4 regions of the Peribacillus sp. NPDC058075 genome follow, and region 4 is predicted to be linked to each of the others. Evidence: riboswitches for the same ligand, from Rfam matches in the RefSeq annotation. Region 4 holds a riboswitch; each other region holds the start of a gene.
The links. Region 4 has a riboswitch for S-adenosylmethionine ahead of ACFVS1_RS18505 (O-acetylhomoserine aminocarboxypropyltransferase/cysteine synthase family protein). Riboswitches for the same ligand answer to the same signal wherever they lie in the genome.
Positions count from the first base shown of each region.

Region 1 (5,716 bases), on a different contig from region 4:
TTTTGTATTGGTAATTATATATTATCTCATTTATAATTTTTAAAAAAGATATTTCGGAATTTTTTAAATAAAGGAGAAATTATGTATACAAATCCGACTTCAAACTATTGGAATGGAAGAATGGACTCCCAAATTGACATGGACAGCTTCAGATACCACCAAAGAGTACGGTTGGCTCCGATATCGGAATTAGCCATCTCTTCCAATGCATCAAAGACCTTTGGGTTGATTGGCTTCAAATGTGATGAAGGCGTCAAAAGGAATAAAGGCAGGGTTGGTGCTGCAGAGGGTCCTGATCATATTAGGCAGTACTTGGCGAAATTACCCTGTCATTTACCGCCCCATACCGAGCTGGTGGATGCTGGCGATGTCATATGTGAAAGTACGGAGATGGAGGCCGCCCAATTCGAATTGGGATCGGCTATTGACAGAATATTGGAGGCTAAAGCGATTCCTATCATACTTGGGGGAGGACACGAAACCTTGTATGGCCATTATCTTGGGATTAGGAAATCCATTGGACCAACAGCTAAATTGGGGATCATTAATATTGACGCGCACTTTGATATGAGGCCTTATGAAAAAGAAAGTTCATCAGGAACGATGTTTAAGCAGATTTTGGACGAAGATCAAAGTTGTGGATATTTATGTGTCGGAATTCAGAAGCAGGGGAATACGAAGGCACTTTTTGAAACGGCTGAGAGAAGTAAGGTCGACTACATATTGGAAGAAGATTTGTCATTGAACGAAATGGATGAAACAAAGAGGCGGATAAATGAATTCGTTAATATATATGACTGCATTATGCTTACATTATGTTCGGACGTTATTGATTCAGCCTACGCACCTGGGGTAAGTGCACCATCTCCGTTTGGACTGAATCCGAAATTGGTCCGTGCGATTATTAGGCATATCGTATCAAATGAAAAGATTCTCTCCTTTGACATTTCGGAAGTGAATCCTTCGTTGGACGAAAATAATAAAACCGTAACATTGGCAGCACATTTAATAAATGAAGTTTTGCTGCATTTTAAATAATGAATGGACATGGAAGAGGGCAATTCGAATTTGGTCCGTCCAGATTTCCTCCAAGTTATCTCCATGATCATTTATCAGTAGAGGCTAAAACCTATGACAGCACCAGGGCTGTCCGTGAATCATTCATGGACGGTCTTTTTTACGCTTATTTACACGGGTTAATGGTCCAGTCCAGGCCATTGCTTGCCTACCCGTTATAGGATTAACTATGACTCTGCCAAAGTTCACTACTGATACTTGTGGGTTTTTGGTTTATAATAACAACCATCTAGGGGGGGTTTTTTATGAATGAATATAAAGTGACGGTCAGGAATGGCAGTACCTTGATCTTGTCGGAAATCATTAAAGCTGAAGATGAAAGAGAAGTCCTTGGAACTCTTTTGATTTCCAGCGAATTATTTAATCAACCATTTACCGACATCAGGATTTTAGAACGCTGATTTGTGCCTGTCCGAGCGATTTGTTACACTGTAATAAATTCTAATACGGCAGGCGATAGTATGTGTGGACGTTTTACTCTTTTCACTGACATTGAAGAAATAAAAGATCGGTTTGATATTCAAGGATCGTTTGATGAGGAATACCAATTCAGCTACAATATTGCTCCTTCCCAATCCGTGCTCTCCGTCATTAATGACGGGGCAAGGAATCGACTTGGATATCTTCGGTGGGGACTCATTCCTTTCTGGGCAAAAGACGAAAAAGTGGGCTACAAGATGATCAATGCCAGAGCGGAAACCATTGCAGAGAAAGCAAGCTTCAGGAATGCGTATATGAGGAAGAGATGCTTGATAATCGCTGACTCTTTTTATGAATGGAAGAAGACACCGGAAAGAAAAATACCGATGCGAATAAAACTGAAGAATCATGCTCCATTTGGAATGGCGGGTATCTGGGAATCCTGGAAATCTCCTGAAGGCATCAGCGTCTATTCGTGCTCCGTTATAACAACCGTTCCTAATGAGCTAATGACTAGCATTCATGATCGTATGCCTGTCATCCTTAAACCAGAAGATGAAAAAGATTGGTTGAATCCAACCAATAATGATCCAGCATATCTGCAGCAGTATTTAAAGTCATTCGATTCGGAACAGATGGAAGCCTTTGAGGTATCGACTGATGTGAACTCGACCAAGAATAATTCATCGACCCTAATACAACAAATTTGCTGAGAGGTCATTAGACCTCTTTTTTATATGAACTCTGTCCGATAAATGAAAATAACTGATTAACTGCATATGTCAAGATCTCTTTATAACCAGTAAGGAGTGCATGAGAAGTAATGTAAAACTAATCCTTGCGAAAATAGACAAAATGCTGTACTCTTATATTTGCTTTTCAAAACGACTTTCCAGAAACTAGATTGGTTTTGGCAACTTTTCATCCTGGTTCTTTTCTGGTTGACATCGTAATTTTGATAAATTATATAATTTAGATCTTCTTATCAAGAGAGACGGAGGGACTGGCCCGAAGATGTCTCGGCAGCGGACTTAATAGGAGTGCTGTGCCAAATCCAGCAGGCTGAGTTTCGCCTGAAAGATAAGAAGAGTGTTTTTTATAAATTAAAAGACCTCTTCTTGTTGTTATCATAGAAGGGGTCTTTTTTATGCTGACAGTTTCTTGGCTATAGCTCCATGACTTGATAATCAAATTCGAACTGGTGTTATTTGCAAAATCTGTTAATAGGATAAGAGCTGTGACACATGTCACGGGGAAAATAAAAAGAGGTGTACATCATGATTGCAAACAATAAAGGGAATCCATGGGCATTGATCCCATTTGTCGTATTTTTAATTTTATTTATAGGGTCCGGAATCATCACTAAAGATTTTTATTCATTTCCGGTGATTGTAGCGATTTCAATTGCTTCGGCAGCTGCATTGGCAATGAATCGGAAAGAGACATTCAATCAAAAGGTTGATATCTTCTGTAAAGGTGCCGGGGACGCCAATATTATGTTAATGGTTATCATTTTTCTTTTAGCTGGCGCATTTGCCGAAGTTGCCAATGGCATGGGGGCAGTTGAATCAACAGTGAATCTTGCCTTAGCTGTTTTTCCGCAAAATCTATTAATGGTAGGGATTTTCATTATTGCTTGTTTTATTTCTTTATCCATGGGGACAAGCATGGGAACGATTGTTGCACTGGCACCTATCGGGGTCGGGATTAGTGAGCAAACAGATATTTCGCTTGCCCTTTCAATGGCGGCCGTTATTGGTGGTGCGATGTTTGGGGATAACCTTTCCTTCATTTCAGATACGACAATCGCTGCAGTTCGAACTCAGGGAACGAAAATGAAGGATAAGTTTAAAGTGAATTTTTTCATCGTTTTACCTGCGGCCATCATCACATGTGCCATCCTGGGAATTTTAACGATGGGTGAACAAGCCGACATCTCCCAACAGTCTTATAATTGGGTGAAGATTCTTCCATATCTTTGCGTATTGATTACTGCATTGGCAGGAGTCAATGTGTTCTTGGTCCTTTCCATCGGAATCGTCTTTGCCGGAATTATCGGGTTGGCAGACGGAAGTTATCAACCATTGGGTGTCATCCAAAAAGTTGGAGAAGGAATGGCGGGAATGTATGAAATCTCCTTCCTTGCCATTTTAATTGCAGGTATGGTAGCTGTCATCAAACATAATGGTGGCATCGATTATCTACTCCACCTAGTGACCCGAAATAGCAAATCAAAAAAAGGCGCGGAATTCAGCATCGCGGGGCTTGTTGGTTTGACAAACCTTTCAACGGCAAATAACACGATTTCGATTATCATTGCCGGGCCACTTGCCAAAAATATCGCTGAAAAGTATGGGATTGATCCGCGTAAATCAGCGAGCTTGCTTGACATATTTGCATGTTGTATCCAAGGGTTGATACCATATGGAGCACAACTGCTTGTTGCAGCAGGGGTAGCAAAGATTTCTCCGATAAGCATCCTGCAGTATTCATATTACCCAATACTAATTGGACTTTGCGGCGTCATTGCCATCCTGATTGGTTTTCCACGGTTTCAGCCGGGAAATGATGGATCGAAGAACTAAAACAAAGTTGATTGGGAAGGATGTGCGAGACTCCTGCGGGAAAAGCGAGTGCTACGTTCCAATCAACGTTCAAATTGTACAAACCCCTAAAAAAACTGTAGACAATCTAGATTTTCATCGTGTTTGTCTACAGTCTGAACACCCTGAATCATTGGATACAGGGTGTTTTCTGTATGGGTTACATACATAAACATAATCGAGTTTTATCGCACGAATATAGTATCAATGTTTAAAAGTAATTAAGTGAGTCTTCAATTTATCTGCTTAATTCCGGTCCAAAATGATAATGGTTGTGTGTGCGAAATTTGTCATGAATAGAGGACGACTCCAACTAAACCAGAAAGAATAATTACATAGGCTGGGTGCCAGCGTAATTTCATTAGGGCAAATAACGATAATCCAAAAACGAGTAATAAACTTATCGTATGCCATGAAAAGTTCAACGCTATCATATGATTGGAAAGTGCAAAGCTGATCGCTGCAAAGAGGATTAAACTAGTGACAATGGGTCTTAGTCCATAGAACATGGATTGAATAATTGAGTATTGATTCAATTTGCTAAAGAAGGTGGCTATAACGGTTACGAATATAATAGCAGGAAGCAAGATTCCGACAACAGATGATATAGCTCCTGCAAATCCGGCAGTAGAATAGCCAACGAGAATGGCACTATTGGCAGTGACAGGTCCTGGGGACATACCGGAAATGGCGATGACATCAGCAAATTGCTGCGTCGTCATCCATCCATGCTGTGAGACTTCCGATTCTATTACGGGAATCATGGCGTATCCGCCTCCAAACGATACAAAGCCGATAATAAAGAAGGTGCTAAACAACTCCCACAACTCCATCATTCTATCACACGCTTTCTTCAAAATTAGTTAGACCCTACTTTTGATATACCTATATGCCAGCACCCATAAAAGGTTCGAAATCATTTTCTTCATTTCCTATATCTTTTCTGTCCATCTTGACATCGTAACCTAATTTTCTCTTAATGGAGACGGTCACAATACCAGCTACAGCTCCTGCTATTATAACCATCACAGGGTGCAGAAAGAAAAGGACTGGAATTCCTGCTAGTAAAATACAGAAAGTTGTTTTATCTACAATAGCCGTTTTACCAATCTTGATGGCCGCATAGGCGATGATGGCTACTATGGAAGCTCTGATCGCTACGAATGCGGATTCTATCTTCGGGTTATCATGAATGAAAAAATACAAAATGCCGAGGAACAGAACAATTAAAAAGGTAGGTAATGAAACACCGATCATGGCTGCCATTGCCCCCTTCATTCCGGCAATCCGATGGCCGATAAAGGTGGCGGAGTTAATGGCGACTGCTCCCGGTACGGACTGAGATAACGCAAAAACATCCGTAACTTCTTCGCTTTTCATCCATTTTCTCTTTTCGACCACTTCTTTTTCGATTAAAGGAATCATCGCAAACCCGCCTCCGAATGTGACAGGTGCTATTTTAAAAAAGGTCCAAAATAATTGGAATAGAATTTTCCATTGCCCTTTCATTGACCTCAGTCACTTCCTTTGCATGCTTTGTTTAAATCTTATTATTAACATATCAAAGAAAAAGGGATGCGTAAATTGCAACAAAATCATCGGGTATAACAAAACGT
Region 1 covers NZ_JBHVSL010000001.1:2,142,643-2,148,358, reverse strand. The annotation lists gene hutG (formimidoylglutamase) at 82-1,038, shown strand; gene ACFVS1_RS10640 (hypothetical protein) at 1,323-1,478, shown strand; gene ACFVS1_RS10635 (SOS response-associated peptidase) at 1,539-2,210, shown strand; SAM riboswitch class I at 2,477-2,584, shown strand; gene ACFVS1_RS10630 (Na+/H+ antiporter NhaC family protein) at 2,778-4,082, shown strand; gene ACFVS1_RS10625 (chromate transporter) at 4,391-4,936, opposite strand; gene ACFVS1_RS10620 (chromate transporter) at 4,986-5,609, opposite strand.
Region 1: linked by a shared signal. The riboswitch ahead of ACFVS1_RS10630 (Na+/H+ antiporter NhaC family protein) and the one ahead of ACFVS1_RS18505 (O-acetylhomoserine aminocarboxypropyltransferase/cysteine synthase family protein) in region 4 are both predicted to bind S-adenosylmethionine.

Region 2 (5,716 bases), on a different contig from region 4:
TCCAATAACCAGCTTCTTTTGGCCGTTGCAGGTAGAGACCTGCCCACTTGAACATATCCCAATTTTCTTTAGGGATGGACTCAAAACCATTTGCTGCGTAATGTGGAATATCATCAAATATCTTCAAGCCGTCTTTTTCCAATTTCCAGACTTCGGTTTTATTTTTAGCGATTAGTGGATTTTCCGACCAGAATTTCTCGTAAACCATTATATTTCCTCCCTGATTAAATCGCTTTCTTTGCTGTCAAATAACCGATTACCTGTTCAACGCACTCTTCAATGCTGTATTTGTCGGATTCTAAAATGATTTCCGGTTGTTCAGGTTCTTCGTATGGAGAGTCGATTCCGGTAAAATCTTTAATGATTCCCTTACGTGCCTTGTCATAAAGACCTTTTGGATCACGCACTTCGCACTCTTCGATCGGACACTTTATGTATACTTCAATAAACTCCCCTTCTTCGAGTAAATCACGGACAATCTGCCGATCTGCCCTGAAAGGTGATATGAAGGCGGTCAATACGAACTGCCCACTATCCACGAATAACTTGGAAACCTCACCGATCCGCCTAATGTTCTCGGTTCGATCCTCTTCAGAAAAACCTAAATCTTTATTCAAACCATGACGGATATTATCCCCATCCAAAACATAACTTCGAATCTTCCGATTATATAACTCTTTAGCGACTGCGTTCGCAATCGTTGATTTTCCGGAGCCCGAGAGACCCGTGAACCATAGAACTGTGCTTTCATGGCCATTCTGCTTCCTGCGGAGCTCCTTGGTCAATGACGTTTCATGCCAAGTGACATTCGTACTTTTACTCATTAATAATCCCCCTCTTTATGTGATCCTTCAATTTATGTCCGATCAGTTATAAACTTCATTCTTTTTTAGACCTTCGATCAACACCTCGATGACTTCTTTACGGCTAAAGGTAGCTGGAGGAATTTCTCCATTACGCAGCATTTCCCTTACCTTCGTTCCAGACAGGATGACATGGTCTTCCTTGCCATGCGGACAAGTTTTAGCGGAAGCCATATTGCCACATGCTTTACAGTAAAAACTATGTTCAAAGAATAATAGCGTGATCCCTAACTCATCTGCGCTGAAATTCCCAAAGATTTTTTGAGCATCATATGTGCCATAATAATCGCCCACACCCGCATGATCACGTCCGACGATAAAATGGGTGCAGCCATAATTTTTACGGACCATCGCATGGAAAATGGCTTCTCTAGGTCCTGCATAACGCATGGCAGCTGGGAAAACTGCAAGGGAGACGCGGTCCTTAGGATAATATTTTTCAAGCAGCACTTTATAGCTTTCCATTCTTACATCTGCCGGTATGTCATCGGATTTAGTGGCACCTACGAGAGGATTTAAGAATAAGCCGTCGACAATCTCCAATGCGGTTTTTTGAATGTATTCATGTGCACGGTGAACAGGGTTCCTCGTTTGGAAGCCGACAACCGTTTCCCAGCCTTTTTCAGCAAAAGCTTTCCTTGTCTCGACTGGGTCCAAATAATGAGCTTGAAACTGCGGACGCTCTATTCTCTTGATCAACTTTATTTCCCCGCCGGCATATACATCACCGCGGTTAAATAAATTTTTCACTCCAGGATGCTTCTCATCATCCGTTTGATAAACTAATGTCGCTTCCAATTGCTTATCTGGAGTGTAAATATCGGAAACGGAGAGAACCCCATATGTTTCACCATCATGAGTCAAGGTTACTTCTTCACCTATAGTAAGGGTTTCTGCAATTTCTTCGGTCAAAGGCAGCGTAATCGGGATGCTCCATACATGACCGCTGTTAAGCCTCATATCCTTGACCACTGTCTCATAGTCACTTTTTGTAAAGAATCCATTAATCGGACTGTAGGCACCAGTGCCTATCAATTCAAGATCACTTAAAGCAATTTCATCGATTTCGATTGACTTTGTTATTTTACTAATATCATAATTTGGTTCCCAAAGATCGATTAATGTTCCTCCGTGCGGTAAACTGATTGTCATGCTAATTTCCCCCTATGGTTTCTATTTATTTAAGCCTCTGGTTTTTATTTATTTAAGATAAATGCAATCCGCATTCCGTTTTTTGAGCTCCTTGCCAACGGCCTGAGCGTAAATCATCTGCATTGAAGGCTGGTGCAGTACATGTTTTACATCCAATGCTCGGATATCCATTATCATGCAGGATATTATATGGAAGTCCGTTTTTGTGGGCGTAGCGCCATACATCTTTCCATGTCCAATGTATGAGTGGACATATTTTAACTGACTTGAACTTATTATCCTTATTGATATACTCGGTCAAAGCCCTTGTTTCGGATTGCTCCCTCCGCAGTCCTGAAAGCCATGCTGTTGCCGTTGAAAGCACATCGGTAAGCGGAATGATTTTACGGATGTTACAGCACTTATTGGAATCTCTCACCCATAATTCATCCCCATATTCAGCTGCTTGTTCCTCAAGCGTCAAGGCTGGTTTCTTCATTTCGATCGAAAGCTTTGGATATCGCTTTTTCACTTGCTCGATCAATTGATAAGTTTCCTCAAAATGAACATCTGTATCAAGGAAAACTATTTTGGCAGAAGGATTGACCTTCGCCAATAAATCCGTAAGCACGATGCCTTCGATGCCAAAACTGCAAGCATAGATCAGTTCGTTTCCATAATGGTCATTCGCCCATTGCAGAACTTCCAAAGCACCTTTTGTCTCACTGTCTTCGGGAAATACAGGGAAATCCCCAGTGTTGAAATTTTCATAGTTTATTAATGCAGCCAACTTTGTAGCCCCCTCTAAAAACTTGCTGTATCAGGTTAGAGTAACTGTTGATCAATACCCGTTGTAATCTTCTCCAGTTTGTTTGACTCTAGGAAAAAAGAGACGAATCTAACCAATACTCTCTTTATATCAGTTAAACCCGCCTCTAGTTTTTCTAGTCAGCAGATACCTTATTTAATTCTTAATTTTTCATTTCTTTCCATTTGAATGATTTTACCATCCTGGACAATAAGTGTAATGGATCCATATTTCATAGTATTAAGCATTTCTTGAAGTCGTTCAAATATTTCTTCAAGCTGATTCTCTTTATCCAAGCCTGTTCCTCCTTTAAGAAAATCCGCGAATTTCTTATTTTCACCGCTGATTAAATGAATTTCTTAGATTTATATAATTCCAAACAACCTTACATTGTTATGGTTTGCCTACAACTTTCCAAAAAAACAAAAATCTTTCCATGATGGAAAGATCCCAAGGTAAATATCTTTACCTTATCTTCCAAAATGATCAACATTTTGTTGGAGGTAGCACCTTGCATCGATCATGCAGGTTGCCGGACTTCAAAGGGCCAATTCCCTCCGTCGCTCTGGATAAGTTTTATTATTTTAAATATTAACATATATTTAATCCTTGTCAATGGAGTTTTCTTATAAAATAACTTGGTTTAATATTATGGATGAACTGTTATTTTTATACACACTATTCCAATTATGATTTTATGTTCATGTAAATACGAAAATAGACTCGTCTTTTTAGATAAAACCTCCAAAAAAATGAGTCTATTTTCATTAAGAAGCTATTTATGGCGCCTGTCATCAATTGAAAAAATATTTTTTTTAATTCCAGCCCTTTTTATAGAAGGGAGAATTCATTAATTTCTTAACTGTATCGCTTCTACAAATTCTTGAACTTGACTCTGGACCCGATCAATTAAATGCAAATCATTAATCGGGTTTTCTGAATTCTGTTTATCTATTTCTTTATCAACAAAATATATGCCCTGCAGCGGCTCGCCTTTTAAAATTGAAATTAATGGTTTAAGTGCGTAGTCAATCGCCAATAGATGCCTGTTACTTCCGCCAATCATGATTGGCAGTACTGGCTTACCCTTAAAAGCACCTTCTGGCAGCAAGTCAATCAAGGCCTTCAATACACCTGTATAAGAAGCCTTATAAACCGGTGAACCAATAATGACGCCTCTAGCTGCTTGAATTTTCTCAGAAAGTTTTAAGATATCTTCGCTATTATATTTCCCTTGGAATAAATCATCTGCTGAGAAATCCGTAATTGAGAAATAAGCTGTGGTAAATCCTTCGTTTTCGACTAATGTTTGAATATGTTTTAATGAGATGTCCGTTCTGGACGGAATAGCCGGACTTCCTGATAATATTACGATATCGCTCATTTAATATACCCCTCCAATATTACATGATTTCCAGATAAATCTTCATATACATTTCGTACAGCATGCTTTTATCGTAATAGTCTGAAAAATATAAGTCAAATCTTACACTCTAGTTTAAAGAATTTACTCCATCGGATCTGAAGGAAAACAAAACGGTCATATTTGCGGCTTGATGCTCATGCCCTTCAATATGACTGTTTCATTATGTATGTTTTTGTTTGCCATGAATGCCATATACCAAAAGTTGAGCAATGCTCTTAATTCGTTCAGAAGTAAAATATGGCTCCTTTTTCTGCTGATGGATCTCATAATGTGTAGATAATGCCAATGTGAAAGAAATGATCCCTACATTAAATAGGATAATATCAGAGATATATTGTATCTCACCACTATCTATTCTCTTCTGTATTTCAATATGCCTGGCATTCGGCTTGAAGATCTGATCTACATATTGCTTCGAAATATCTTGATCGAATTGTGTTTCCCTGAATAGTATCGAAAACTGTTCTTTATTATCAAGAATTTTATTTATCATGGTGCAAACATGATTCTCCACTAGATCATCCGTAGATAGATGGCTAGTCCCGTCTTCAAATTCCTCTTTCTCATCAGGCGTAATGGTAGCCAATAGCAAATCTTTTTTGCTGTCAAAGTATTTGTAAATAGTAGCTTCGGAAACATTGCAAGCAGAGGCAATTTCATTCGTTCTTGTCATGTCAAAACCTTTAGTGGCAAAAAGAGTCCGGGCTACATTTATGATTCGTTCTTTCGTTTGCTGCCCTTTTTTCAAAAATATCAACCTTCTTTTATAATGATAAGACCAGTGTCACCAATCTATTTTCCATGATATCCCGGTGGTATCCATCGGTCAATATTACCTATGATTCATTAGAATTCAATATTCCCATATATCATAAATAGAAAACATCTCTGATTTGGACGATGTTTTCTTTTAGAGAAAATCATTTAAAGGCTGCATAGCCATCATCGACCATGACTACACTTCCATTGATCGCATCCGCTTCCTCTAATGATATTAGATAGTCGGCATTTGCAACGCTTCTGGCTTAATTAATTTACCGCGCATTTGACTTGCATTCAATTTATCGATGATTCCCATATCTTTATAGCCTTGAATGATAGGAGTGTCAACCCCGCCTGGAGCAATGCCCACTACCCGTATGCCATAAGCACCTAATTCCAATGCAGCTGTCTGTGTCATCATTCTTACAGCTCCTCTAGTCGCTTGATAGGCAAAGGTTCCGTGGGAAGCTAAGTAACCAAACACAGAAGCGGTATTAATAATGACACCCTTGTTACCTAACTCCTTCATTTTCCGTCCTGCTGCCATGATACCAAAGGCAACTCCATGCTGGTTCACTCCAATCGTTTTTAAGTAACCCCCATATCTTGATCGAGAATCATACCGCCTGCACCGATGCCGGCATTATTAAACATGATATCGATCCTTCCGAATGTCTCCACTGTTTTGTTGATTAAGGATTCAACATCATCCTGTTTAGAAACATC
Region 2 covers NZ_JBHVSL010000001.1:1,690,170-1,695,885, reverse strand. The annotation lists gene ACFVS1_RS08450 (nitrite/sulfite reductase) at 1-208, opposite strand, end outside; gene cysC (adenylyl-sulfate kinase) at 225-824, opposite strand; gene sat (sulfate adenylyltransferase) at 867-2,015, opposite strand; gene ACFVS1_RS08435 (phosphoadenylyl-sulfate reductase) at 2,068-2,772, opposite strand; gene ACFVS1_RS08430 (YezD family protein) at 2,955-3,098, opposite strand; SAM riboswitch class I at 3,270-3,378, opposite strand; gene ssuE (NADPH-dependent FMN reductase) at 3,653-4,186, opposite strand; gene ACFVS1_RS08420 (TetR/AcrR family transcriptional regulator) at 4,389-4,976, opposite strand; partial or broken gene ACFVS1_RS08415 (SDR family NAD(P)-dependent oxidoreductase) at 5,149-5,716, opposite strand, start outside.
Region 2: linked by a shared signal. The riboswitch ahead of ACFVS1_RS08430 (YezD family protein) and the one ahead of ACFVS1_RS18505 (O-acetylhomoserine aminocarboxypropyltransferase/cysteine synthase family protein) in region 4 are both predicted to bind S-adenosylmethionine.

Region 3 (5,716 bases), on a different contig from region 4:
ATTCGCTTTCGACCTTTCTCGTTTCTCGACTAACTCTTCCAAGTACACCACTTTTTTGTTGGAGTCATGTAAAATATTCGTTACAGCCAAACCATCCATCGCATCTTTGGAATATAAAACCGGTCCTTCATATTCAGGTGATATTTTAAAATCGGTGAATTTACGTGATAATGCTGCCCCTCCCACTAAAATCGGGGTATCGATTCCCGCTTGCCTTAAATCCTGAGCGGTTAAAACCATTTGCTGTGCAGATTTGACAAGTAACCCAGATAGGCCAATGATGGTTGGCTCATGTTTACGAACCTCTTCAATGATTTGTTGCGGTGCGACCTTGATCCCCAAATCAATGACTTCATAGCCATTATTGGATAGGATGATATCCACTAGGTTTTTTCCGATATCATGCACATCTCCCTTGACAGTCGCCAAAAGGATTTTCCCTTTCTTAGCACTATCTTCAGAGTTTTCCATAAGTGGTTCCAGGTGAGATACAGCCGCCTTCATCGCTTCAGCACTCTGAAGAACCTCTGCGACAATAAGTTGGTTGTCATTAAACAACCGACCCACCTCACTCATGCCATCCATCAATGGTCCATTGATGATTTCCAATGGGGTGTCACCGCGCTCAATCGCTTTATTTAAATCATCAACCAATCCTTCTTTCGTTCCTTCGATAATATAGTTACCTAGACGTTCGTCCAAAGGCAGGACCACACCATTATCTTTCTTCTCCGCTTTTTTTCCACGATAAAATTCGGTAAAAATCGCTAAAGTTTCAGTTGAAGTCTCAAACAGGAGTGCCTCAGCCAATTTCACTTCCTCTTCCGGTATCAGAGCGAAACGCTCAAGTTTTTCTGTATTGACGATGGCATAATCGAGTCCCGCTTTTGTACAATGGTAAAGGAAAACTGCATTTAATATTTCCCTTCCCCTCGCTGGCAGACCGAAAGAAACGTTAGAAATGCCAAGTATCGTTAGGCATTCTGGAAACTTTTCTTTAATCGCCTTTATTCCATTCACCGTCTCTAAAGCAGATCCGATATATTGTTCATCTCCTGTTCCTACAGGAAATACAAGCGGATCAAAGATGATGTCACTTTTGTTTAGACCGTACTTATTGACGAGCAGATCCACTGACCGTGTTGCCACTTCCAATTTCCGTTCAGCATCGACGGCCATCCCAATTTCATCAATGGTTCCTACGACAACGGCAGCACCATATTGATGGACTAAGGGTACTATTTTTTCAAAGCGCTCTTCACCATCTTCAAGGTTTATGGAATTAATGATCGATTTTCCTTGTGAATGTTTTAATGCTTGTTCAAGTACGGCTTCATCCGTAGTATCGATGACCAATGGGACCTTCACTTTTTTGACGACCTCTTGCACGAATTCCTTCATATCGCCAAGCTCATCCCCATCAGGGTCAGCAAGACAGATATCAATGACATGGGCGCCTTTTTTCACCTGGGAACGTGCAATTTCTGCTGCTGGCTCATAATGCTTGCCGCGTATCAGCTCCTTGAATTTTCGGGAACCGATAACATTCGTCCTTTCACCTACGAATAAAGGACGCATTGAATCATCGTAAATGAGCGGTTCTATGCCTGATACGGCATGACCATGGGCAGTTTCCGTAATTGTACGGGGCTTCATGCCTTCGAGAACCCTGGAAAGTTCTTTAATATGCTCTGGCGTCGTACCACAACATCCGCCAATGATATTGATCCATCCCTTATCGGCAAATTGCTTCATTTTCTCTGCCAGGGAAGTTGGTGACTCATGATAGTGTCCTTCTTCATCAGGGAGCCCGGCATTCGGATAACAACTGATGGCGCTATTCGATATATCTGCAAGTGTCCTGATATGGTCTATCATGAATTCCGGCCCTGTTGCACAATTAAGGCCGACAGCAACAGGCTTCATATGTTCAACCGATAAATAAAAAGCTTCTATGGACTGGCCAGCAAGTGTCGTGCCCATCGGTTCTATTGTTCCTGATATGATGACAGGCACATCTTTTCCTGTTTTTGCAAATGCTGCTTTGATTCCAGAAAAGGCAGCCTTGACATTAAGCATATCCTGACAGGTTTCCACCAACAGCAAGTCTACACCGCCATCCAAGAGACCCAGTGCCTGTTCTTCATAAGAATCGGTTAAAATATCAAAAGTCGTTCCGCCCGTTACGGAAAGCGTTTTTGTAGTGGGGCCCATCGATCCGGCTACATACCTTGGCCATTCCTCATTGGAATACTTTTCACAAGCTTTAACGGCAAGCTCAGCTGAAATTTTATTTAGCTTGTAGGCAATCGTGCTTATTTGGTATTCATCAAGAACGATGCTGGTCGCTCCAAAGGTATTGGTTTCAATGATATCTGCGCCCGCCGCTAAATATTTTTCATGAATGGATTGGATGATTTCCGGTTGCGTCAGTGATAAATATTCATTGCAGCCCTCGAATTGTTCACCGCCAAAATCGTCTGCTGTCAAATTCTCCGCCTGAAGCATGGTTCCCATCGCCCCATCAAGCAGGAGAATCTTAGAATTTAACTGATCTTGAATCGCTTTTTTATTCATGTACTGCCACCTCTGATGTCTGTTTACTATCGACTTTTCTAATATATTTCGTAAGTTCCGCCGTCATTTCATAGCGAAGGAACGGAGTGATTAAATATATGCCCTTGAATTTTTCCCTTGCCGCGTCCACCAGTTCCCGCGCGATATTGACCCCTTCAATCCTTGACTTTACAGGGTCATCCCCCGCTAAAGCCATGGCCCTTCTTACGTTATCAGGCAATTTAATGCCAGGGATCTCATTATGGATGAATTCTGCGTTCCGGGTGCTTGTCAAAGGCATGATACCGATGAAAATCGGAGTTTCTAAATGTTTTGTAGCTTCATGTACTTCTTCGATTTGCTCCACTGAATAAATTGGCTGTGTCAAAAATGATTGAGCACCGCAGGAAATCTTCTTTTCCATTCTCAGTACGGCTTTATCCAGATATTTCACATTAGGATTAAACGCTGCCGCAATTTTAAAATTTGCCCGTTGACCCAAACTTTGTCCGGAATAGGAAAGACCTTCATTAAATTGTTTGACCATGCTTATAAGGTCAAAGGAAGATAAATCATAAACCGAGGTGGCACCCGGAAAGTCCCCTATTTTTGAAGGATCTCCGGTGATGATCAATAATTCATTCAGCCCTACCGTCTGCAGACCCATTAAATGTGACTGGAGGCCAATCAAATTTCGATCCCGGCATGTTATATGCACCATCGGATTAATATTCAATTGGTTCTTAAGTAAGTTAGCCAATGCATCATTCGATATCCTTGGTGAGGCAAGTGAATTATCCGCCAATGTAATGGAATCGACCCCTGCTTTTTTCAAAACCTCAGCACCGGTCATGAAACTCTCTATTCCCAGTTTTTTCGGTGGATCAAGTTCAACTAGGATCGTCCTTTCCGTTTTAGCCTTTTCGTACAGTGGAAGCTCCAATTCTCTATCGTTCACTTCAATTATTTCTATTTCGCGGGATTTCGTAACTTTCTCTTTTACAGGAGCAAAACTTCCGATCGCATTCTTTACAGCTTGGATATGCAGTGGAGTCGTTCCACAGCACCCGCCTATGATAGAAGCACCTTGCTCACGAAGTTCCAAGGCACTTGACCCAAAGTATTCCGGCACGGCTTTATAGACGAGCCTTCCATCCACATAATCAGGAAGGCTGGCATTAGGGTATATGGCAATCGATGCTTCCTTCGGCAAACTCACTTCTTCCAAGGCACGGATCATATGATGTGGACCAAGACGGCAATTCACCCCAACAACATCGGCACCCAGTTGCTCGAGTTTTTGAAAGGCTTCATTTAAATGGATTCCATTTTGAAGATTACCCAGTTCATGCATCGAAACATTTGCGATGATCGGCAGTCCAGTTTCATTTTTCACGATTTGCAGGACGGTTTCCAGCTCTTCCAGGTCATAAAAGGTTTCCAAGAGAATTCCATCCGGGTTTTCCATCAACAGACTGTATAGCTGTTCACGAAAACCCCGTTTAATCTCTTCCATGCTTAAATCCGATTTCCTGATACTCCGCTGTGCCCCTATGGTACCGAAGACATACGCCTTTCCTTTTGCCGCTTTTTTAGCTAGAATGACTCCCTGGCGGTTGATTCTGTTAACTTCATCTTCAAGACCATACCGTTTCAATTTGTTGAAATTAGCTCCGTATGTATTTGATTGAAGGATATCTGCACCAGCTTCCAGATAGGCACGGTGGATGGACTCTATTTGATTTGGATTCGTGCAGTTTAATTCCTCATAACATTGATCGATGCCATTTGAGTACAATAAGGTCCCCATTGCCCCTTCCCCAACCAACATTCTTTCTTTCACTTCTTTACGAAAATTCATCATTACACCCTCTCTCAAAAACAGTCCTGTTTTTGTCGTATTTTATGAGTATGAGAGAAAAGAAAAAAAAACCTTCTCAAAGAAGAAGGTTTTTTGAAACATTCTCCTCATCTATCAAGCTCTGCTTGCTGGATTTAGCACCTTTGCCTAAGCTGGTTGCTGAGGTTTCTTCGGGCCAGTCCCTCCACCTCTCTCGATAAGATCCATTTATATAATTTTCACAAGATTTCAAAATTAGATTATATTTAATTTACATTAATAATCTGTCAATTTCAATACCTGATCGACATTTTTTTCACTTTTGCAAAAATGATTCAATCTTTTGCGGGTTTAACCCTCTTCAAGATTCTTTGTTTCCAGTCTTCCGCTAACGAGTCTAGAGTAAGTAAAGCCTTAGCGCCTTCCAGGTCATCTCGTTTATGTAGGATTACCTCTGTTGCATAATGAACTGAAATTTTTTCTTGCAAACGATCTATTAGCACGATTTCGTTTTGCTTATTTATCGTTCCTTCTTGAAGTACTCTTGCAAAATAACCAGTGAAACTCGTTTTCAGCACAAGTTCCAAAAACTTAGGTTCTTGATTAAAGTGGGAAATGGTCGAACAAGGTATCCTCCCCTGGTTAATTTGCACAATCACTTCGCCTATTTGATATATATCGCCGATATACGTGTCTTCTTCCCTCATCCCCTCTACGGTTAAATTTTCACCGAATGCTGGGATATCAAGCTTTTTAGAGAATTTTTCATTCCATAATGAATAATGCTCAAAGGGGTAAAAGCACAAAGCCCGATCAGGACCTCCATGGAACTCTACATTACCTATCCCATCACCATTTATGCCTGATTTAGTCACTGTCACATGATCATGTACTTGTTTATCCATGGCTGAAAAGATATCGACATTCGAAAAAATTTCCTGTTTCGGCTTTCCGGCATGAAGTGATTTGATTTTTCCATTTTCCATTTGCATCTTCCATTCCTATTTAATTTATATCATCCTATATGTATAAATTATACTAAAAATCCATTTATTCTGTAGCTTTTTAAAAGTATTTGAAGTGAAAAAGCCACATAATCCGTTAAATGGACAAAATATCATTGATTTCCAGAAAAATTCATAGGTTAGTTTCAGTAATTTAGTTGCTATTTCAGAATTAAATATGGTAGAATATGAACACAATATATAGTCGAAAACTACAACCGTTCGCCTATATGTTGATTTTCACGATTGAATTCCTCATTGTCGCTCTTTAGGGAGCGAATTTTTTTGCCTCCATTTCCATCCATTTATTTTCTTT
Region 3 covers NZ_JBHVSL010000001.1:1,406,765-1,412,480, reverse strand. The annotation lists gene metH (methionine synthase) at 1-2,577, opposite strand, end outside; gene ACFVS1_RS07135 (bifunctional homocysteine S-methyltransferase/methylenetetrahydrofolate reductase) at 2,570-4,417, opposite strand; SAM riboswitch class I at 4,522-4,620, opposite strand; gene ACFVS1_RS07130 (MOSC domain-containing protein) at 4,732-5,382, opposite strand.
Region 3: linked by a shared signal. The riboswitch ahead of ACFVS1_RS07135 (bifunctional homocysteine S-methyltransferase/methylenetetrahydrofolate reductase) and the one ahead of ACFVS1_RS18505 (O-acetylhomoserine aminocarboxypropyltransferase/cysteine synthase family protein) in region 4 are both predicted to bind S-adenosylmethionine.

Region 4 (5,716 bases):
TCAAGACGCATTTTCTGTTCGTAGTCATCAAAAGGCGGCAAAAGCCATTGCAGAAGGAAAGTTTTCGGATGAGATCGTACCGGTTGACGTAACCCTTCGTTCAGTGGGACCAGATCTTAAGTTAAAGGAAAAATCATTTGCATTTACACAGGATGAGGGCGTTCGTCCAGGCACCACTGCTGAAGTGCTGAAAAAACTAAGACCTGCATTCTCTGTTACAGGATCCGTAACAGCAGGGAATTCATCACAAACGAGTGATGGTGCAGCCGCGGTCATGGTCATGGATGGGGAAAAGGCCTCTTCATTAGGGTTGAAACCGATGGGTAAGTTCCGTTCCTTTGCTGTCGCAGGAGTACCGCCTGAAATCATGGGTATCGGACCGATTGCAGCCATTCCTAAAGCTTTGAAGCTAGCGGGTCTTGAGTTATCGGATATTGGCTTATTTGAACTGAATGAAGCCTTTGCTTCCCAATCCATTCAAATCATTCGTGAGCTCGGTTTGAATGAAGAGATTGTCAATGTAAATGGCGGAGCCATCGCCTTAGGCCATCCACTAGGATGTTCGGGGGCAAAATTGACATTAAGCCTGCTACATGAAATGAAACGCAGAAACCAACAGTTCGGAGTCGTGACAATGTGTATCGGTGGCGGAATGGGTGCTGCTGGAGTATTTGAATTATTGGCGTAATCCCACCCCTCCCGGAAGCTGTCATGCTTCCGGCGGGTTTACTATCTTAAAACTTAGGAGGAAATAACATGTCCAATCAAACTACAGATAACCTCATTAAAGGCGGAGCCTTTTTAGTGGAAGATATTACGTATGATCAAGTGTTTACACCGGAAGATTATACTGATGAGCATAAAATGATCGCCAAAACTGCTGAGGATTTCGTAGTGAATGAAATTCTGCCGCAGGTTGAACATTTAGAAAACCATGAATTTGACCGTTCCGTTAAATTACTGAAGCATGCAGGTGAAATCGGTTTACTTGGTGCTGACGTTCCTGAGGAATACGGCGGATTGGGTCTTGATAAAATCAGTTCTGCATTGATTACAGAAAAAATGGCACTTTCAGGCGGCTTTGGAATTACGCATGGTGCACATGTAGGGATCGGATCTTTGCCGATCGTATTATTCGGGAATGAAGAACAAAAGAAAAAATACCTCCCTTTACTGGCAACGGGTGAGAAGATTGCTGCGTATGCCTTAACGGAACCAAGCTCAGGTTCAGATGCCTTGGGAGCAAAAACGACAGCGAAATTGAATGCCGAAGGAACACATTATATTTTAAATGGTGAAAAACAATGGATTACAAATGCAGGTTTTGCAGATGTCTTCTGTGTATACGCCAAAATCGACGGCGAACAATTCTCTGCTTTCATTGTTGAGCGTGATTATAAAGGCGTATCAACTGGTGCTGAAGAGAAGAAAATGGGAATCAAAAGCTCATCCACACGTACATTAATCCTTGAAGATGTACATGTACCAGTCGAAAACCTTTTGGGGGTAGCCGGAAAAGGGCATGTCATCGCTTTCAATATCCTGAATATCGGCCGTTATAAATTAGGCGTCGGTGCTGTCGGCGGATCTAAACGTGCCCTTGAAATTACGGCAGCTTACACGAATCAACGTCAACAGTTCAAAACGAAAATTTCCGATTTTAACTTGACGAAAGAAAAACTTGCAACAATGGCATCCAAAATTTATGCAGCAGAAAGCTCTGTATACCGTACCGTTGGCCTTTATGAACAAAGACAAAGCAAATTGACGGATGAGCAAGTGAAAGATGGGAAATCAATGGCGGCTGCAATTGCTGAATATGCAATTGAATGTTCATTGAATAAATTCTTCGCTTCCGAAGTGTTGGATTATGTTACGGACGAAGGCGTACAGCTTCATGGGGGCTATGGTTTCATGCAGGAGTATGAAATTGAAAAAGCATATCGTGATTCCCGGATTAACCGGATCTTTGAAGGTACAAATGAAATCAATCGATTGCTTGTCCCTGGAACTTTCCTGAAGAAAGCACTTAAAGGGGAATTGCCGCTTCTTCAAAAGGCTCAAGGCCTGCAAGAGGAATTAATGATGATGATGCCGGAAGAACCTGGTGATGAACCATTGGCTCAAGAAAAAATGCTTGTTAGAAACGCTAAGAAAATCGGGATTCTGGCAGCTGGCCTTGCTGCACAGAAATACGGCAAAACTCTTGATCAAGAACAAGAAATCCTCTCCAACATTGCTGATATCGCATCCCTTGCCTATGCAGCGGAATCCGTGGTATTGCGTACGGAAAAAGCAATAGCGGCTACAGGTCTGGAGAAGAACAAACAAAAGGTGCTTTACACTGAAATCTTTGTTCAGGAAGCTTTCAATGAAATAGAACAGCACGCAAAGGAAACATTAATCGCAGTGGAAACAGGCGATACTCTTCGAATCATGCTTGCGTCGCTCCGCAAGCTGACAAGACATAACCCGATCAATGTCATTGCGAAAAAACGTGAAGCTTCCGTCAAGGTAATCGAAGCTGAAAAATATGCTCTTTAAGCAATGAATCAAAGAAAATAAAGGGAATGCCTGAAAAGGCATTCCCTTTATTTTCTTTGATGAAATCGCATTGGAAATTCAAAAGACAATTCGTTGTATTGCTTGATGAAAACGGGTATTCTATTGATAGGTGGTGAAATGATGGGCTTAACATTATATTGGTACCCAAAATGCGGTACATGCCGTAACGCGAAGAAGTGGCTGGATAATCATGAACTGCAATATGAAGCAATCCATATAGCGGAAAATCCGCCTTCGCGAACAGAAATAGAACAACTATATAAAATCAGCAATTTGGATTTGAAGAAGTTTTTCAATACTAGCGGTCAAAAATATCGGGAGCTTGGCTTAAAGGATAAGCTGAAAGAAGCTTCTGAAGCAGAGATGCTTGATATATTGTCCACGGATGGCATGCTTCTGAAAAGGCCGATTGTTACGGATGGCACCAAAGTGACGGTAGGTTTCAAAGAGGAGCAATTCGAACAGGTTTGGAACTGAAAATTTCTCGAAATATTTGGTTAATTCCTTACTTAAACAAACAATCTACCTTATAATGGAATAGATAAAATAAGATGTACATATGGAGGGTTAATAATGACAACAACACCAAAAGAACTTCGTTACACTAAAGAACATGAATGGGTCAAAACGGAAGATGGAACAGTGCGCATTGGAATTACAGCTTTCGCACAGTCTGAGCTTGGGGACATCGTATTCGTTGAGCTTCCGGAAATCGGGGATGAATTGAAAGCGAACGAACCATTCGGAAGTGTTGAATCCGTTAAGACCGTTTCTGAGCTTTATGCTCCTATCAGTGGCAAGGTTGTTGAAGTAAACGAAGATTTAAGTGACAACCCTGAATATGTAAATGAGTCTCCTTATGAAAAGGCATGGATGGTCGTGCTTGAGCCATCCAATAGCAGTGATATTGAAAACTTGATGAGCGCTGAAGAGTATGAGAGTTTAATCAACGGTTAAAAGAAAGGAGAGGGGGGACTGAAAAGGCCTGCTCTCTTTTTCATTTTGTACTGTGGCAGTTGCACACATAATTCGTGAGATGGAGTGATGACATGGAGTGGGGCGAATTCGATAAAGTGATCATTGTAGAAGGCAGTTCCGATAGAAGAAAAGTTGCCTCCGTTTTAAATGAAGATGTGGAAATAAGATGTACGAATGGGACCATATCATTAACTAAACTGGATGAATTAGTGGATGAATTGATGGACCGTGATGTTTATCTCCTTTTTGACGCAGATGAATCAGGAGAAAAGCTGCGGAAGCAGTTCCGAAGGGAAATGCCGGAAGCGAACCACCTGTATATTAATAAAATGTACAAAGAAGTGGAAAGCTCGCCCGAACATCATATCGCAACTGTGCTTCTATCTGCTAATATGAATGTGAAAATGAAATTTTTAAGTCAAAGGGTGAACGACTAATTGATGCAGGAATGGAAAGAAGAAGAGTGTAAGCTTGCTGTTGAAAATGGGGAAACTTTTTGCTTATATTTATATACCCCTTTATGCGGCACTTGTCAGGTTGCCTCCAAGATGCTGACGATATCCCTGGAGCTATTCCCGGAATTGAAGGCAGGCAAAATGAATATGAATTATGTCCATGCAATGGCCGAAACATATGAAATCGAAAGTGTTCCTTGTTTATTGCTTTTCAAAGAAGGACAGCTGCACAAAAAAATATATGCTTTTCAATCCGTTCCTTATTTGTACGGATTGCTTAAGGAAATCAACTAAGAAACCAATCAGAACCGTGGTTGGTTTCTTTGTTGCGGACATTTGAATGCGAGAAAAAAATTAAAAAAAGAATATTCTAACAATTCATTGACTGAGTTAATCTAAAATGCTATATTTTGAATAAGTAACGGCAGAATTTAATAGTTCTTATCAAGAGTGGCGGAGGGACTGGCCCGACGAAGCCCGGCAACCGGTATAAATTTTATATACGGTGCTAATTCCAGCAGAGTGTTGGCTCTGGTAGATGAGGTGTGTTCTTGAAACCTCTTCTTGCTGAAGTGGTTTTTTTGTTTATAAAAGACCAGAGACCATCATATAATTCCAACTAAATCCATAGAAAAAGGTGAAATCATATGTCAGAGAAAAAGTTGCGTTTCGAAACATTGAGTGTACATGGCGGTCTGCAAGCTGATGGAACAGGTGCCCGTGCAGTTCCTATTTACCAAAGCAATGCATACTTGTTCAAAGACACCGACCATGCAGCGAATTTATTTGGCCTAAAGGAGAATGGCTATATATATTCACGACTTCATAATCCCACGGTCAGCGTTTTTGAGGAAAGAATGGCCTTATTGGAAGGCGGTATCGGCGGATTGGCAACAGCAAGCGGAATGGCGGCCATCTCACTTTCAATTCTGAATATTGCTGCTGCAGGGGATGAGATTGTTTCAGCCTCCACATTATATGGCGGTACGTATAACCTTTTTGAAAACACTCTTCCGAAATATGGAATCAAAGTGAAGTTCGTTTCTCCTGATGACCCCGAAAATTTCAAAAGGGCGATTACGCCAAGAACTAAAGCCATTTTTGCTGAAACGATCGGAAATCCAAGTTTGAGGGTGCTTGATATAGAAGCGGTAGCGAAAATCGCCCATGATGCAGGAATACCTTTGATCATTGATAATACCTTTGCGACACCGTATCTATGCAGACCAATTGATTTTGGAGCGGATATTGTCATCCATTCTGCTACAAAATGGCTTCTGGGAAATGGAACGACGCTGGGCGGTGTCATCGTGGATGGTGGGAAATTCGATTGGAACTCGCCAAATTACCCTGGCTTCACGGAGCCTGACCCAAGTTACGACGGTCTGGTATACGCCGAGGCAGTTGGACCTGCCGCGTTCATAACGAAAGCCCGAGTCCAGTTACTCCGTGATTTAGGCCCTGCTCTAAGTGCTCAAAGTGCATTCCAGTTTACGCTTGGACTTGAAACGCTTCATGTAAGGATGAAAGAGCATCTGGCAAACACCAAGTCGGTCATTAAATATTTAAAAAACCATCCTGCCGTGACTTGGGTTTCATATCCTGGTGATGAGGATCATCCCGATAAAGCCCTTGCGGGTAAATATTTGCCAAAGGGAGCTGGATCTGTCGTTACATTTGGGATACAAGGTAATCGAGAAGCTGGGGCAAAACTTATC
Region 4 covers NZ_JBHVSL010000002.1:156,245-161,960, reverse strand. The annotation lists gene ACFVS1_RS18535 (acetyl-CoA C-acetyltransferase) at 1-688, shown strand, start outside; gene ACFVS1_RS18530 (acyl-CoA dehydrogenase family protein) at 757-2,544, shown strand; gene ACFVS1_RS18525 (arsenate reductase family protein) at 2,686-3,042, shown strand; gene gcvH (glycine cleavage system protein GcvH) at 3,139-3,522, shown strand; gene ACFVS1_RS18515 (toprim domain-containing protein) at 3,615-3,980, shown strand; gene ACFVS1_RS18510 (thioredoxin family protein) at 3,984-4,292, shown strand; SAM riboswitch class I at 4,437-4,543, shown strand; gene ACFVS1_RS18505 (O-acetylhomoserine aminocarboxypropyltransferase/cysteine synthase family protein) at 4,646-5,716, shown strand, end outside.